2 regions of the Rhodoferax sp. LB1P47 genome follow, and region 2 is predicted to be linked to the other one. Evidence: riboswitches for the same ligand, from Rfam matches in the RefSeq annotation. Region 2 holds a riboswitch; the other holds the start of a gene.
What was found. Region 2 has a riboswitch for glycine ahead of gcvT (glycine cleavage system aminomethyltransferase GcvT). Riboswitches for the same ligand answer to the same signal wherever they lie in the genome.
Positions count from the first base shown of each region.

Region 1 (7,203 bases), on a different contig from region 2:
GCCTGCTTTCTATTTAGGTGCGTAGGTGTATTGAAATGACCCACGCGGGTACGGGACGATGTGCACCATCCATCCGCAGCGACACAGCGCGCGCGATGTTGTTTGGCAAAACACAGTACCCAAAACGGCAAAGGGATGGTTGCTACACTATGTATAGCTGCTTGCGCATACAGAATGAGCGCTATAGGCCCATTTGATGCCTAAAATTTCTTACAGCAATAAGACATGCTGTGGTCTACCCAACAGGGATCGAACCTGTGACCCTCAGCTTAGAAGGCTGATGCTCTATCCAACTGAGCTATGGGTAGCCTTTAAATGCTGGCGTTATTGCCAGCATTTTTGACAATTTGCGAAGCGCTCCGCAAATCGACATTCAGAAAGTCTTCGATGATAACGGCACATCCGCTACTTCCACACCCCTAACGGCACAATCCCCGTATGCCCAGCACGTCGCCACCCACCCGCCACGCCATCGCCGCCTGGGTCGATGCGCTGCGCCACCAGGCCGACGCAGCCACGCTCAAGGGTCTGCCCACCCTGGCCGATGCCGATGCGGCCCGGGTTATGGCCTTGCTGCGGATGGACGAAGCGCCAGAACACGCGGCACCATCCCCACCAGAGCGCGACATCGACATCGGCCACTTCCGCCCCCGCATCACCCTGCAAACCCTGGGCCGGGGCGACGGGTTGCTGGGCCTCAAACCACAAGGCAAGCTGGGCCCGCGCGGCGACAGCGTAACGCTGGCGCAGATCGATTGGACCTACCGCACCACCGCAGGCCACCACTGGAGTACACCTGCGCCCACCTCCATCCTGAACAACCGCCCCGCCGCCGTGCAAGAACTGTTCGACACCGGCGGCCCGGTGGTGCAGATGCAGCGCAACCTGGCGGCCGAAGCCGATGCGATGGACCAGGTGTGGGAGCTGGGCCTGGTGCCGGTAGCCGCGCACAGCTTCCAGTGGCGCAACCGGGATGACCGCCCCACCCTCGGCCCGGTGTGGACGCTGGTGCAAGAGGCCTTTTTTGGCGACTTCTGGGCCGACCAGGTGCCGCGCTTGCAGGCCCAAGGCTGGGCGGTGGCCGTGCAACCCGGCTTTGCGCATGAAAGCGTGCCGGTGCAGCGTTGGCGGCTGCACATCCACCCCGACACCGGCGACATCGCCAGCAAAGAACTGGCCGAGCCGCTGCGCAAGCCCGAGCGCGGCGTGCAAAAGCTGCGCCTGCCCGAGCGCGAAGGCGCGTGGCTGCTGAGCTTAGGCATCGAGATCGACGGCGAAACCCTGGACCTGGCCCCCATGCTGGCCGACCTGCTCCAGCGCGACAGCCGCTGGCTGCACGCCGACCAGATCGCCGCCATCGACGACCACGCCACCATCCGCCTGCGCGCGCCCGGTGGCCGACGCATTGACGCACCCGCCGCACCGCTGAAGGCCATCGTCGGCGCGATGGTCGATTTGCTGACCGACCCGCTGCGCCACCACAACAACGGCCTGCTGCGCCTGGGTGCGTGGGAGGCGCGGCGGCTGGAGTCCCTGCGCGCCGGGCTGCTGGACGCGCACCGCGTCGGCCCGCACAACGCCTGGCAGCTAGCAGGCGACCTGGGCCTGGCCAGCCTGGCCAAACGCCTCACCGCGCTGGGCGTGCCGCAGCCTGTGGCCACGCCCGAAGGCCTGCAAGTGCAATTGCGCCCTTACCAACTGGAAGGCCTGGCCTGGCTGCAATACCTGCGCACCCACAGCCTGGGCGGCATTCTGGCCGACGACATGGGCCTGGGCAAAACCGCGCAGGCCCTGGCCCATGTGCTGGTGGAGAAACAAGCCGGTCGCCTGGACCTGCCCGCACTGGTGGTGCTGCCCACCTCGCTTATCTTTAACTGGCAGGCCGAGGCCCGCCGCATGGCCCCCGGCCTGCGCCTGCTGACGCTGCAAGGGCCAGACCGCGCAGATTTGTTTACGCAAATGCCCCAGCACGACCTGGTGCTGACCACCTACCCGCTGCTGTGGCGCGACATGGATGCGCTGGCGGCGCAGCACTTTCACCTGGTCATCCTGGACGAAGCGCAGATGGTCAAAAACGCCGGCAGCCGCAGCGCCCGCGCCCTACGCCGCCTGCACAACCGCCACAGCCTGTGTCTGACCGGCACGCCGCTGGAGAACCACCTGGGCGAGCTGTGGGCGCAGTTCGACTGGCTGATGCCCGGCTTTTTGGGCGATGCACGCAGCTTTGCCGCACGCTGGCGCAAGCCCATTGAAGACAACGGCGAAACCCTGCGCGCCGCTCTGCTGGCCCAGCGGGTGCGCCCCTTCATATTGCGCCGCCGCAAACAGGACGTAGCCAGCGAACTGCCCCCGCGCACCGAAGTCATCCTGCGCGTACAGCTGCAAGGCCAGCAGCGCGAGCTCTACGAAGGCGTGCGTGCCGCAGCCGACCTGCAGGTGCGCCGCGTGCTGGAGCGCCAAAGCTTCAACGGCGCGCAAGTGACCATCCTCGATGCACTGCTCAAGCTGCGCCAGGTCTGTTGCGACCCGCATCTGCTCAAGGGAAAGAAGCCCGCCAAAACCATGGAACGCGCCAAGCTGGCGCTGCTGGCCGACATGCTTCCCGAGATGGTGGCCGAGGGGCGGCGGGTGCTGGTGTTTTCGCAGTTCACCGAGCTACTGGTACTGGTGGCCGAACAGCTGGAGGCTTTGGCGTTGCCGTTTTTGAGCCTGACCGGCAAAACCCCACCGAAAGAGCGCGGCAGCGTGGTGCAACGCTTCCAAGCCAAGGAAGTACCCGTGCTGCTGCTGAGTTTGAAAGCCGGTGGCGTGGGCCTGAACCTCACCGCCGCCGACACCGTCATCCACATGGACCCGTGGTGGAACCCCGCCGTGGAGGAACAGGCCACCGCCCGCGCCCACCGGATCGGCCAGGACCAGCCGGTGTTTGTCTACAAGCTGGTGGTGGAAGGCAGCATCGAAGAGCGCATGCTGGAGCTGCAAGCCCGCAAGCTGGCGCTGGCCAACAGCGTGCTAGGCGTTGATGCCCAGGGCGGGCTGAAGTTTGATGCGGCCGATCTGGATGCCCTGCTGGCCCCGTTAGGCAGCGGGGCCATCACGCAATCCCCCGAGCAAGCCGCCCGCCGTTGGGGCCGCACCAGCAGCCGCGCCGCCTGAAAACTATCAAAACAATAGCTGCTTGCGCCCATGTGATGGGCGCAAGCGGCCTATTTCTTATATATGCAACGGGCGGGCCGCCACCATCGCTGCAACCATGTCAGCCGTCACCGCCGACAGCGTCAAACCCAAATGCCCGTGCCCGGTGTTGTAGAACACGCCGGGCCGCTTGCCCGGGCCGACGCGGGGCAGCATGTTCGGCATCATGGGGCGCAGCCCGGCCCAGGGCACCACGTTTTCGGTGCGCACGCCGGGAAAGCACTGCTGCACCCATTCCACCAGCGGGCGGATGCGGTCGGCCCGGATGTCGCGGTTGTAGCCATTGAATTCGGCCGTGCCCGCCACCCGAAAGCGCCCTGCCCCCAGGCGGCTGCTGACCAGCTTGGTTTCGTCGTCCAGCAGGCTGACCATGGGGGCCGATGCCTGGCTGTGCGCGTCGTCCAGGTGCACCGTGATGGAATAACCCTTGACCGGATAGATGTTGACCCGGTCGCCCAGCTGGGCGGCAATGTCGCGGCTCGCTGTGCCCGCACACACCACCACGCCGTCGAACACGCCGGTGTGGGTGTCGTCACCGTCTTGCGCGGTGATGGTCACGGACTTGCCGTCGCTTTTGACGCTCTGGATGGCATGGCCGTAGCGGGTTTGCACGCCCAGGCGCTCGGCGGCGGCTGCGATGCCGGTGCTGAATTTGTGGATGTCGCCGGTGGTGTCGCTCTCGGTGAAGTAGCCGCCGTAGTAGTTGCCTGCCAAGGTGGGTTCGATAGCGCGCATCTCTTGCGGGGTGACGGCGCGGCGGTCCAGTCCGCCCTGGGCTAGCAGTTTGGAGACCTTGCCCGCATGCACAAAGTTGCCCTTGTCGCGGTAAATATGCAGGATGCCTTCGCGCTTGTGGTCAAAGTCCAGGCCCTCCTCGGCTGCCCAGGCATCCAGATGCTGGCGCGCAGCCATCGCCAGGCGGGTGGTTTGGATGGTATTTTTTTCGTACTGCGGTATGGCGGCAATGAACTCGGCAAACCAGGCCATCTTGTGCCAGCTGGGCTTGGGGTTGACCAGCAGCGGCGCATCGCTGCGCAGCATCCATTGCAGGCCCTTGAGCACCGTGGACCAGTGGTTCCACACCTCGGCATTCGACACCGAAAACTGCCCGCCATTGGCAAACGAGGTTTCCATGGCCGCGTAGCGGTGTTTTTCGAACAGAGTGACGGCAAAACCGCGTTTGGCCAAAGCGTAGGCCGTGGTAACGCCCGTGATACCGCCGCCGATAACGGCCATGCTGGTTGTAGATTTTTTCATGATGAGAGCTCCAAAACGTCACAGGGGGATAGCAACAACCATGCGCAGCTATCGCCCCCTCTGTTTTGGACCTGAGAGATTCACGGCAGGCATACTGCCAGGCCGCTTGCTCCTGCGGTGAGCCGGGTGACGAAACCCAGCTGCTCTTCAGATGTGTGTGGTGTGGATACCGGTCCTTTTGCCTGAAAGTTTCCGGGGCGGTTGCTCCTTCGGCGCTGGTTTTCCTGCATGCAGGGGGAGCAGTCTCTCCCGGTATCGACGCTGATTATCCCACTCGACTCACGCCGCCTTCCAGAAGATGTAGTCGGCCTGGTACTTCACGATTTCTTTGCTGCCCTTGTTGGCGGCGCTGCACATGCTGGCCGGGGCTACGCCGCCCACTGTGGCCACACGCTGGATGTGCGTGATGCCAGCCATCGCGCCCATGCCCATAGCCGGGTTGGCCTTTACCAGTTGCAGGGGGATATTGCCGGCGCCTGCCGGGGCCACGGCGAGTTGGGTGGCCGTGAGCTTGGAGCCATCCATAGATTCCCAGGTGGCAGGCGGGCCAAAGTATTTGCCCACTTGTTTGCCGCTGCGGTTGTTCAGCACCGCATTGGGGCCCACGAAAACCCATTCGGTCATGCCGGGGGCGTTGGCTTTGTCACGGCATTCGTAGGTGATCTCGCCCACGCCCACGGTTTCCATGGCCACGGCGTGGCCCATCGGCACTTTGACCGCCTCGGGCAGGTTGTTTTGGCTGAACATGGGTTGCATCGGGGCCATAGAGCCGCAGGCCGTCAACAACGTGGCAACTGCGGTGGCGGCAAAGGTGGAAATGCGTGTGGTCAACATAGGGGGCTCCAGTCAAAGAAGTTGGGTTCAAAAGCCGCAACACGCCAAGGTGCTGCCGCTCTATATACGCAGCCCCGTTGCCGCTGGATTCAAATCGACTGCATTTATTTAACATTCACTTTTTACAGAAGTATTCATCTCCATTAGTCTGCTTTTTATCCAGTATTTATGGGCTACGATCGTGGCCGCTTCTAATTCTTTTTCAACCGGAGAACACCATGAAAAAATTTCTGTCCATGTTGGCCGTCGTGGTCACCATCGGTTTGTCCAGCGCCCCGATGGATGCCGATGCCGCCAAGCGCATGGGCGCGGGCAAGTCGCTAGGCATGCAGCGCCAGGCTGCCACGCCTAACAAAGCTCCCACCGCCACCCCGAACCAAACGCCAGCAAACGCGTCTGCCGCCGCACCTGCGGCTGCCGGAACGGCTGCTGCGGCTGCAGCCGCGCCCAAGCGCTCGTGGATGGGCCCCTTGGCGGGCCTCGCCGCTGGCCTGGGCCTGGCCGCTTTGGCTTCGTCTATGGGGTTGGGTGGCGCACTGTCGTCGATGCTGATGTATGGCCTGCTGGCCGCAGCCGTGATGCTGGGCGTGGGCTTCTTCATGCGCAAACGTGCTGCGGCACGCCAGCAAGCGGGTGGCAACACCGTGGGCGGCATGCAGTACGCCGGTGCCGGTGCACCTGCGGATGCACACGCCACGCCTGCGGCGGATAACAGCGCCGCATTCAAGACCGCAGTGCCTGCGTCGGTAGTGGGTTCGGCCATCGGTTCCAGCATTGGATCCAGCATAGGTTCTGGCCTGTCCAGCCCCGTCGCCAGCCCGTCCATTCCGGACGACTTTGACACCGCTGGCTTTGTGCGCAACGCCAAGGTCAACTTCATTCGCCTGCAAGCCGCCAACGACGCGGGCAACCTGGAAGATATCCGCCAGTTCACCACGCCGGAAATGTTTGCCCAGCTGAAGATGGACCTGACCGAACGCGGTGCCGGGACCCAGCAGACCGATGTGGTCAGCATCGACGGTAACGTGTTCGAAGTGGTGGAAGAAAACGGCCACTACATCGTCAGCGTGCGCTTCACCGGCCTGATCCGCGAAGAAGCCAGCGCGCCGTCTGAATCGTTCGACGAAGTCTGGCACCTGACCAAGCCGCTGCAAGGCAACGGCGGCTGGGTACTGTCGGGCATCCAGCAGATGTAAAAATCTGCCGCGTTACTTGCAAAGCCCCGGCCCCACAGCCGGGGCTTTTTTCATGGGGCCCGGTAAACCAGCACCTTCAGCGCCCGCTCATCCGACACATCGGCAAACACCGCCGGGTTGGCCAGCCGCTCGACAAACGCCAGCGCAGGCGCCAGAACCCGCATCTGGTCTTGCAGAAACGCCACGCCCAGCTCCGGCGCGTTCAGGCACAGCAGCACATGGCCGCCGTGCATCAGCAGATCGGGCAGGCGGCGCATCAGGCGGGCGTAGTCCTTGGTGGCGATGAAGCTGCCTTTCTGAAAACTGGGCGGGTCTACGATAACCAGGTCGTACGGGCCGCTGCGGTTGATCTTGCCCCAGGTGGTGAAGATGTCGTGCGGCAAAAAGCTGGCCCCGGTGGTCAGGTTATTCAGCCGGTGGTTTTGCTGCCCAATGCCGATGGCCCCCTGGCCCATGTCCACATTGACCACCAGCTTGGCACCGGCCTGCAAAGCCACCACCGAGAAAGCGCAGGTGTAGGCAAACAGGTTCAGCACCCGAAAGTCCGGGCGGCCCGCCACGTGGGCCAAAGACTGCACATGGTTATGCACCCAGCGCCTGCCTTCGGCCATGTCCAGAAACAGGCCGTGGTTCTGCCCCTTGAGCACATGCACCCGGTAGCGTGCGCCCTGCTCCGTGACCACATGCGGGTCCGGCACTGCCCCAGCCATCAGCCGGGTCT
Region 1 covers NZ_JBWMAU010000011.1:54,675-61,877, reverse strand. Annotated here, with positions in the region: tRNA gene AC0969_RS13330 (tRNA-Arg) at 232-308, opposite strand; gene AC0969_RS13325 (DEAD/DEAH box helicase) at 439-3,156, shown strand; gene AC0969_RS13320 (D-amino acid dehydrogenase) at 3,214-4,452, opposite strand; glycine riboswitch at 4,613-4,714, opposite strand; gene AC0969_RS13315 (DUF3455 domain-containing protein) at 4,732-5,286, opposite strand; gene AC0969_RS13310 (Tim44 domain-containing protein) at 5,505-6,482, shown strand; gene AC0969_RS13305 (class I SAM-dependent methyltransferase) at 6,533-7,203, opposite strand, start outside.
Region 1: linked by a shared signal. The riboswitch ahead of AC0969_RS13320 (D-amino acid dehydrogenase) and the one ahead of gcvT (glycine cleavage system aminomethyltransferase GcvT) in region 2 are both predicted to bind glycine.

Region 2 (7,203 bases):
CAGGGTGGGGTAGTGCGGCGCCAGCTTGGTACTGACGTAGTTGGCGGCCAGGATGGCGGCTTCGGTGGCGTGTTGCAGGCCGTCGGCACCCATCATGCGGCAGTACATCCAGCTGATCGGCAGCACCGACGCATTGCCCAAGGGCGCCGCGCTGATGGCCCCGATGCCGTGCTGGGTGTCACCCGCCGTGGCGTGGCCGGGCAGGTAGGGAATCAAATCCGCCACCACGCAGACCGGGCCCACACCGGGGCCGCCGCCGCCGTGCGGGATGCAGAAGGTCTTGTGCAGATTCAGGTGGCTCACGTCGCCGCCAAATTCGCCGGGTGCAGCCACGCCGACCAGGGCGTTCATGTTGGCACCGTCCACGTAGACGCGGCCACCATGGCTGTGTACCAGGGCGCAGAGCTCTTTCACCTGGGTTTCGAACACGCCGTGGGTGCTGGGGTAGGTGATCATCACCACCGCCAGCTTGTCACTGTGTTGTTCGCACTTGGCCTGCAGGTCGGCCATGTCCACGTTGCCTTGTGTATCGCAGGCGGTGACCACCACCGTCAGGCCGGCCATCTGGGCGCTGGCGGGGTTGGTGCCGTGCGCGCTGCTGGGGATTAGGCAGATGTTGCGTTGGCTTTGGCCGTGGTCGTCAAAGTAGGCCTTGATGGCCAGCAGACCGGCGTATTCGCCCTGGCTGCCCGCATTGGGCTGCAGGCTGATGCCTGCGTAGCCCGTGGCCTGGCACAGCCATTCGCGCAACTGTGCGTCCAGCTCGGTGTAGCCCAGGCGCTGGTCGGCGGGGGCGAAGGGGTGGATGTTGGCAAATTCGGGCCAGGTGACCGGGGCCATTTCGCTGGTGGCGTTGAGCTTCATGGTGCAGCTGCCCAGCGGAATCATGCTGCGGTCCAGTGCCAAATCTTTGTCGCTCAAGGCGCGGATGTAGCGCAGCATGCTGGTCTCGGAATGGTGGGTGTTGAACACCGGGTGCGTCAAGAAGGCGCTGCTGCGGCGCAGCTCGGCGGGAATCAACGAGTCCACGCTGTCTTCCAGCGCGCCCAGGCGCGGCATGGGCTCGCCCGGCTTGACGAAGAACGACCACAGCATTTCGATGTCGCCCCGTGTGGTGGTTTCGTCCAACGAGACACCCAGGTGGTTATTTAAGCGAAAACGCAGGTTTGCGCAGGCGTTATGTGCGCGGGAAGCTATCAAATCGCTAGCATCGTCGGTTTTGACGGTGATCGAATCGAAGGCATGCGCGTTGGTAATTTCATAGCCCATCTGTTGCAAACCGCGCGCCAGGATGGCCGTAAAGCGGGCCACGCGCTGGGCGATGCGGGTCAGCCCCTGGGGGCCGTGGTAGACCGCGTACATGCTGGCCAGCACGGCGGGCAGCACCTGGGCGGTGCAGATGTTGGAGGTGGCTTTTTCGCGGCGGATGTGCTGCTCGCGGGTTTGCAGGGCCAGGCGGTAGGCCGGGTTGCCATGGGCATCTACGCTCACCCCCACCAAGCGGCCGGGCATGGAGCGTTTGAAGGCATCGCGGCAGGCCATGTAGGCGGCGTGCGGACCACCGTTGCCCATCGCCACGCCAAAGCGCTGGGTGTTGCCGATGACGATGTCGGCATCCCATTCGCCGGGCGGCACCAGCAGGGTCAGCGCCAGCAGGTCGGCGGCCACGCATACTGCCGCACCGCAGGCGTGGGCCACGCCCACCAGCGGGCGCAGGTCGTGCAGCATGCCGTTGGTGGCCGGGTATTGGGCCAGCACGCCGAAGAAGTCGCCGCTGGCCATCAGCTGGGGCAGGGTTTCCAGCGCGGTGCTAACTTTGATGTCGATGCCCAGCGGCTTGGCGCGGGTTTGCACCACTTCGATGGTTTGCGGATGGCAGTCGCCTGCCACGAGGAAGACATTGCTCTTGCTTTTCACGCTGCGCTTGGCCAGCGTCATGGCCTCGGCGGCGGCGGTGGCTTCGTCCAGCATGGAGGCGTTGGCGATGGGCATACCGGTCAAGTCACAGACCATGGTCTGGAAGTTGATCAGCGCTTCCATGCGGCCCTGCGAGATTTCGGCCTGGTAAGGCGTGTAGGCGGTGTACCAGGCGGGGTTTTCCAGGATGTTGCGCAGAATCACGCCGGGCGTGTGGGTGCCGTAGTAGCCCTGGCCGATAAAGCTTTTGAAGACTTTGTTCTTGGCCGCAATAGCCTTGAGCTCGGCCAGCGCTGCGGCTTCGGTGATGGGCGCGGGCAGCACCATGGGCGTGCTGCGCGCAATCGAGCGTGGCACGATGCCGTCAATCAGGTCCCGGCGCGAACTGGAGCCGATCACTTCCAACATCAGGGTTTCATCGGCGGCATCGATGCCGATGTGGCGGGCGATGAATTCGGCGGAGTTTTCGAGTTCGAGCAGGGAGGTCGTCATAGCAAGGCAGTGGTTTTACCCACTCTCCCATTCGTGTGAGACGGGCGGGAGAGGGTTGGGGTGAGGGGGAATTTAGGCGCTGAAGGCGGTATAGGCCGCTTCGTCGAGCAGCGCCGCAATTTGCGATGCGTCCGACAGCTTGACCTTGAAGAACCAGCCCGCACCCAGTGGGTCGGTGTTGGCCAGAGCCGGGTCGGCGCGCAGGGCTTCATTCACCTCGGTGATTTCGCCGGACACAGGCATGTAGACATCGGCAGCGGCCTTGACCGACTCGACCACGCCGGCCACGTCTTTTTGGGCAAAAGTAGCACCGACTTCGGGCAGGTCGACAAACACCACGTCACCCAGTGCGTCTTGTGCGTGGTGGGTGATACCGACGGTGGCGGTGTCGCCCTCGATGTTCAGCCATTCGTGGTCTTCGGTGTATTTGATCGTCATGGGGTTGCTCCTGTAAAAAATTGAAATCAGCCGCGAAAGTAGCGGTTGGGGGTGAACGGCATGGATACGACTTCCATCGGCACGATTTTGCCTCGCACGATGGCGTTCACGCGGGTGCCAATGGCGCTGCATTCCGGGGTCACATAGCCCATCGCAATAGGTTTATCCACCGTGGGGCCGAGCAGTCCGCTGGTGACTTCGCCGATGGGCTTGCCTGCGGTGTCTTGCAGGGCGGTGTGCTCGCGCACGGGGATGCGTTCCAGGGCTACGAGTCCGACGCGTTTTCGCGTTGTAGCGCTTATTCCACCTGCGATGGTAGCTAGTATTTTGGTAGCGCCCGGGAAACCACCAGCGCGCGTACCACCGGCCCGTCGCACTTTCTGGATGGCCCAGTTCAGACCTGCTTCCACCGGCGTGGTGGTGGTGTCCAGGTCGTTGCCATACAGGCACAGCCCGGCTTCCAGGCGCAGTGAATTGCGGGCGCCCAGGCCGATGGGCTTGACTTCGGGCTGGGCCAGCAGCGCGCGGGCCAGGGCGTCGGCCTGGCTGCTGTGGACGGAGATTTCAAACCCGTCTTCGCCGGTGTAGCCGCTGCGTGTCAAAAAGCAGGGAATGCCCGCCACATCGAAGTGGCCGCCAGTCATGAACACCAGCTTTTCCACACCGGGGGCCAGGCGCGCCAAGGCATCCACGGCCTGTGGGCCTTGCAGCGCCAGCAGTGCCAGCTCCGGCAGGGGGATGACTTCGCAGCGCTGGCCGATTTTTTCCTGGATGTGGGCAATGTCAGCCACTTTGCAGGCCCCGTTGACGATCACGAAGATGTCGGCCTCGCGCTTGAAGAACATCAGGTCGTCGAGGATGCCGCCGTCGTCGCCCAAAAGCAGGCCGTAGCGCTGCTTACCCACGGGCAGGTCGATCACGTCCACGGGGACCAGGGTTTCAAACGCGGCTGCTGCGTCTGCGCCCACCAGTCGCAACTGGCCCATGTGGGATACGTCGAACAGGCCCGCTGCCGTGCGGGTGTGGTGGTGCTCGGCCATCAGGCCAGCGGGGTACTGCACCGGCATGCTGTAGCCCGCGAAGGGCACCATGCGCGCACCGAGTTCCAGGTGCAGGGCGTTGAGCGGCGTGAGACGTAAATCGGACATGGCGGTTCTTTCAGAGGGCACACAGGAAATCATGGTTTTAGAAAAACCATGTGTGGCCCCCTCTGTCCGTTGTACCTGAGCGATTCGCCGGGCGGGCCTTGCGGTGGTGCAGGCCGACTGCGGGTTGCGCCTTCGGTGAACCCGCTCAGGGGCGGGCTTCTCTCCAGGGGGAGACGCTTGTAAAAGCGTTTGTCAGTCCTTTTGCCTGAGCGTTCAGACCCACGTTGCGGGGTCCTGCGCCTTCGGCGGTTTTCTCGGGGAAAACTCTCTCCTGACCCTCTGATTCTAGCCTCAGCCGGCGGCCCGTTTGGCGCATTCTGCCCGGCATAATTGGCCGCTATAAGGAACCACCATGCAACTTGCTGACATCGACCAAGAGCTTGAAACCGAAAGAACCCGGGGTGCTGTGCGCGATATCGTGATTCCTCCCTGCCCGGAGCTGCTGGTAGCCTTGCAACGCGAAGTGCAGGGCGGCGACCCCGACCCCGCCAGCATTGCCCGCATTGCCAGCCAGGACGTAGCGATGGCCGCAGCGCTGATCCGTTACGCCAATAGCCCATTATTTGCCCGCTCCCGTCCCGCAGGCACGGTGGGCGAGGCGATCGCCATGCTGGGAATCCAGCAGACGGTGGCGGTGTTGACCGGGTTTTTTACCCGCAGCGCAATACCGGTCAACTCGGCTTTGCTGGCGCACTTTTGGGAAACATCGACCCGCCGGTCGATGGCGATGGCCTATATCGCCCGCCATCTGTACGGTGTGGACCCCGATATTGCGCAAACCTGCGGCCTGTTTTGCCATGTGGGCATTCCGGTGATGTTGCAGGGCGTAAAGGGCTATGCCGGCACGTTGGCCGAGGCGATGGCCCGGCAAGACCGCAGCTTTACCGCCACCGAAAATGCCGCTCACAAGACCGACCATGCGGTAGTCGGCGCGCTGGTCGCCAAGACCTGGAAGCTCCCCCCGCTGGTCACTGCCGCAGTGCGCTTGCACCACGACTTCAACATTTTGTCCGCTGCCAGTATTCCGGCCGAGGTGCGTAATTTGGTGGCCATGTCTTTGGTGGCCGAGCATTTAGTAACCCTGCACGAGGCCAGTCCAGAGTCGCAGGAGTGGGCACAATTTGGCGAGGCCTGTATGGCGCATCTGCACATTGATGCGGTCGAGCTAGAGGGCTGGCTGGATGCGCTGCACCCCGTGTTTGAGAGTGCTGTATAGCGGTATTAGGACTTACGCAGCATCCAGTCCGTCTCACTTGGTCGTTCTGGTAAGTGCAGCTGTGCGGTCTGGGCCGGGGTTTGTGCCAGCAGTTTGCCGCGCCTGAACACCTGTAGCCGGGTGGCGCGCAGGCGGATGGCTTCCACCGGGTCAAGTGCTTGCAGCAGCACAAAGTCGGCCCAGCAGCCGGGCTCCAGACCATAGCCGTCGAGCTGCATGATCTTGGCCGGGCTGGTGGTCACGGCTGCAAAGCACTGGCGCATGGCGGACTGGCTGGTCATCTGGGCCACGTGCAGACCCATGCTGGCCACTTCCAGCATGTCACTGCTCCCCAGGCTGTACCAGGGGTCCATCACGCAGTCCTGGCCAAAGGCAACGGTCAGGCCGTGGGCCAGCATCTCAGGCACTCGGGTCATGCCCCGGCGCTTGGGGTAGCTGTCGCCCCGGCCTTGCAGGGTGATGTTGATCAGCGGGTTGCTGACTACATGGATCTGCGCCTCGGCCATCAGCGGCAGCAGTTTGCTCACAAAATAGTTGTCCATGCTGTGCATGGAGGTGAGGTGCGAGCCGGTGACGCGGCCGTGCAGGCCCAGGCGCTGGGTCTCAAAGGTCAGGGTTTCAATGTGGCGCGACATCGGGTCGTCGGACTCGTCGCAGTGCATATCGACCAGTAAGCCCCGCTCGGCGGCCAGCTCGCACAGCAGTTTTACGCTCAAGGCACCCTCCGCCATAGTGCGCTCGAAGTGGGGAATGCCGCCGACCACGTCCACACCCATGTCGAGCGCGCGCTTGAGCTTGTCCATGGCCTGTGGGTCGCGCAGAGCACCGTCTTGCGGAAATGCCACCAGCTGCAAATCCAGGTAGGGGGCAACCTGGTGTTTCACCTTCAGCAGCGCCTCTACAGCTAGCAGGCGTGGGTCGCAGATATCAACGTGGCTGCGGATGGCTAGCAGGCCCTTGCCCACCGCCCAGTCGCAGTAGGCCAGGGCACGTTGCACCAGGGCTTCCTGGGTCAGGTCAGGTTTCAGCTCGCCCCAGAGGGCAATGCCTTCCAGCAGGGTGCCGCTCTGGTTGACGCGCGGCAAGCCGTAGCTTAGCGTGGCGTCCATGTGGAAGTGGGCATCGACAAAGGGCGGGCTGACCAGCAAGCCCTGAGCGTCGATGGTTTGGTGGGCTGGGACGCTCAGGCCGGGACTGACTTCGGTGATGCGGCCATTTTGTACAGCGATTGACATGCCGGTACGGCCATCGGGCAGGGTGGCGCGGGTGACGAGGAGGTCGAGCATGGGCAGTATTTCAAATGGATTAATTTTTACATGGCACAGCCTGTTCGGTGTAATGGATTGGTAACATCCAGACACAAGCATGCGACTTGCAGCGACAACCATTTTTATGCCCTCACCTTCAGGGACTTGGGTGCAGAGCCCCCGAGCCATGAAGCTTGCCCCACGTTAAAGGCTTTCGACCATGACCTCCACCACCCATTCCACCACTACGCTGTTGATCGTTGATGACAGCCGGGTTTCACGCATGATGATTCGCACGCTGGTGCTGGCCAAGCGCCCCGATTGGACGCTGGTAGAGGCATCAACCGGCGCCGAAGCGCTGGAGCTGGCGGCGACCCAGTCCTTCACTTACTGCACCATGGACATCAATATGCCTGGCATGCTTGGGACCGATGCCGCTGAACAACTGGTGCGCGACCACCCCCAGCTGCGGTTATCGCTGTTTTCCGCCAATATCCAAGAGAGTCAAAAAACCCGCGCGGCCGAGCTGGGTGTAAAGTTTGTGGCCAAACCGGTGAGCGACAAAAGCGTGACTGAGGCGCTCGCCTTTTTTGAAAGCACTACGTGATTACCCTATCTGAACTGCAACAGGATGCGCTTACCGAGGTCTTCAACGTGGGCGCGGGCCAAGCCGCAGCCAGCCTGAGCGAGATCGTCGGCGACGAGGTGCTGCTGTCGGTTCCACGTATCCAGTTCTATGACCGCC
Region 2 covers NZ_JBWMAU010000003.1:47,517-54,719, reverse strand. Annotated here, with positions in the region: gene gcvP (aminomethyl-transferring glycine dehydrogenase) at 1-2,409, opposite strand, end outside; gene gcvH (glycine cleavage system protein GcvH) at 2,482-2,847, opposite strand; gene gcvT (glycine cleavage system aminomethyltransferase GcvT) at 2,874-3,995, opposite strand; glycine riboswitch at 4,048-4,172, opposite strand; glycine riboswitch at 4,179-4,279, opposite strand; gene AC0969_RS05700 (HDOD domain-containing protein) at 4,348-5,211, shown strand; gene AC0969_RS05695 (amidohydrolase family protein) at 5,217-6,497, opposite strand; gene AC0969_RS05690 (response regulator transcription factor) at 6,679-7,065, shown strand; gene AC0969_RS05685 (chemotaxis protein CheC) at 7,062-7,203, shown strand, end outside.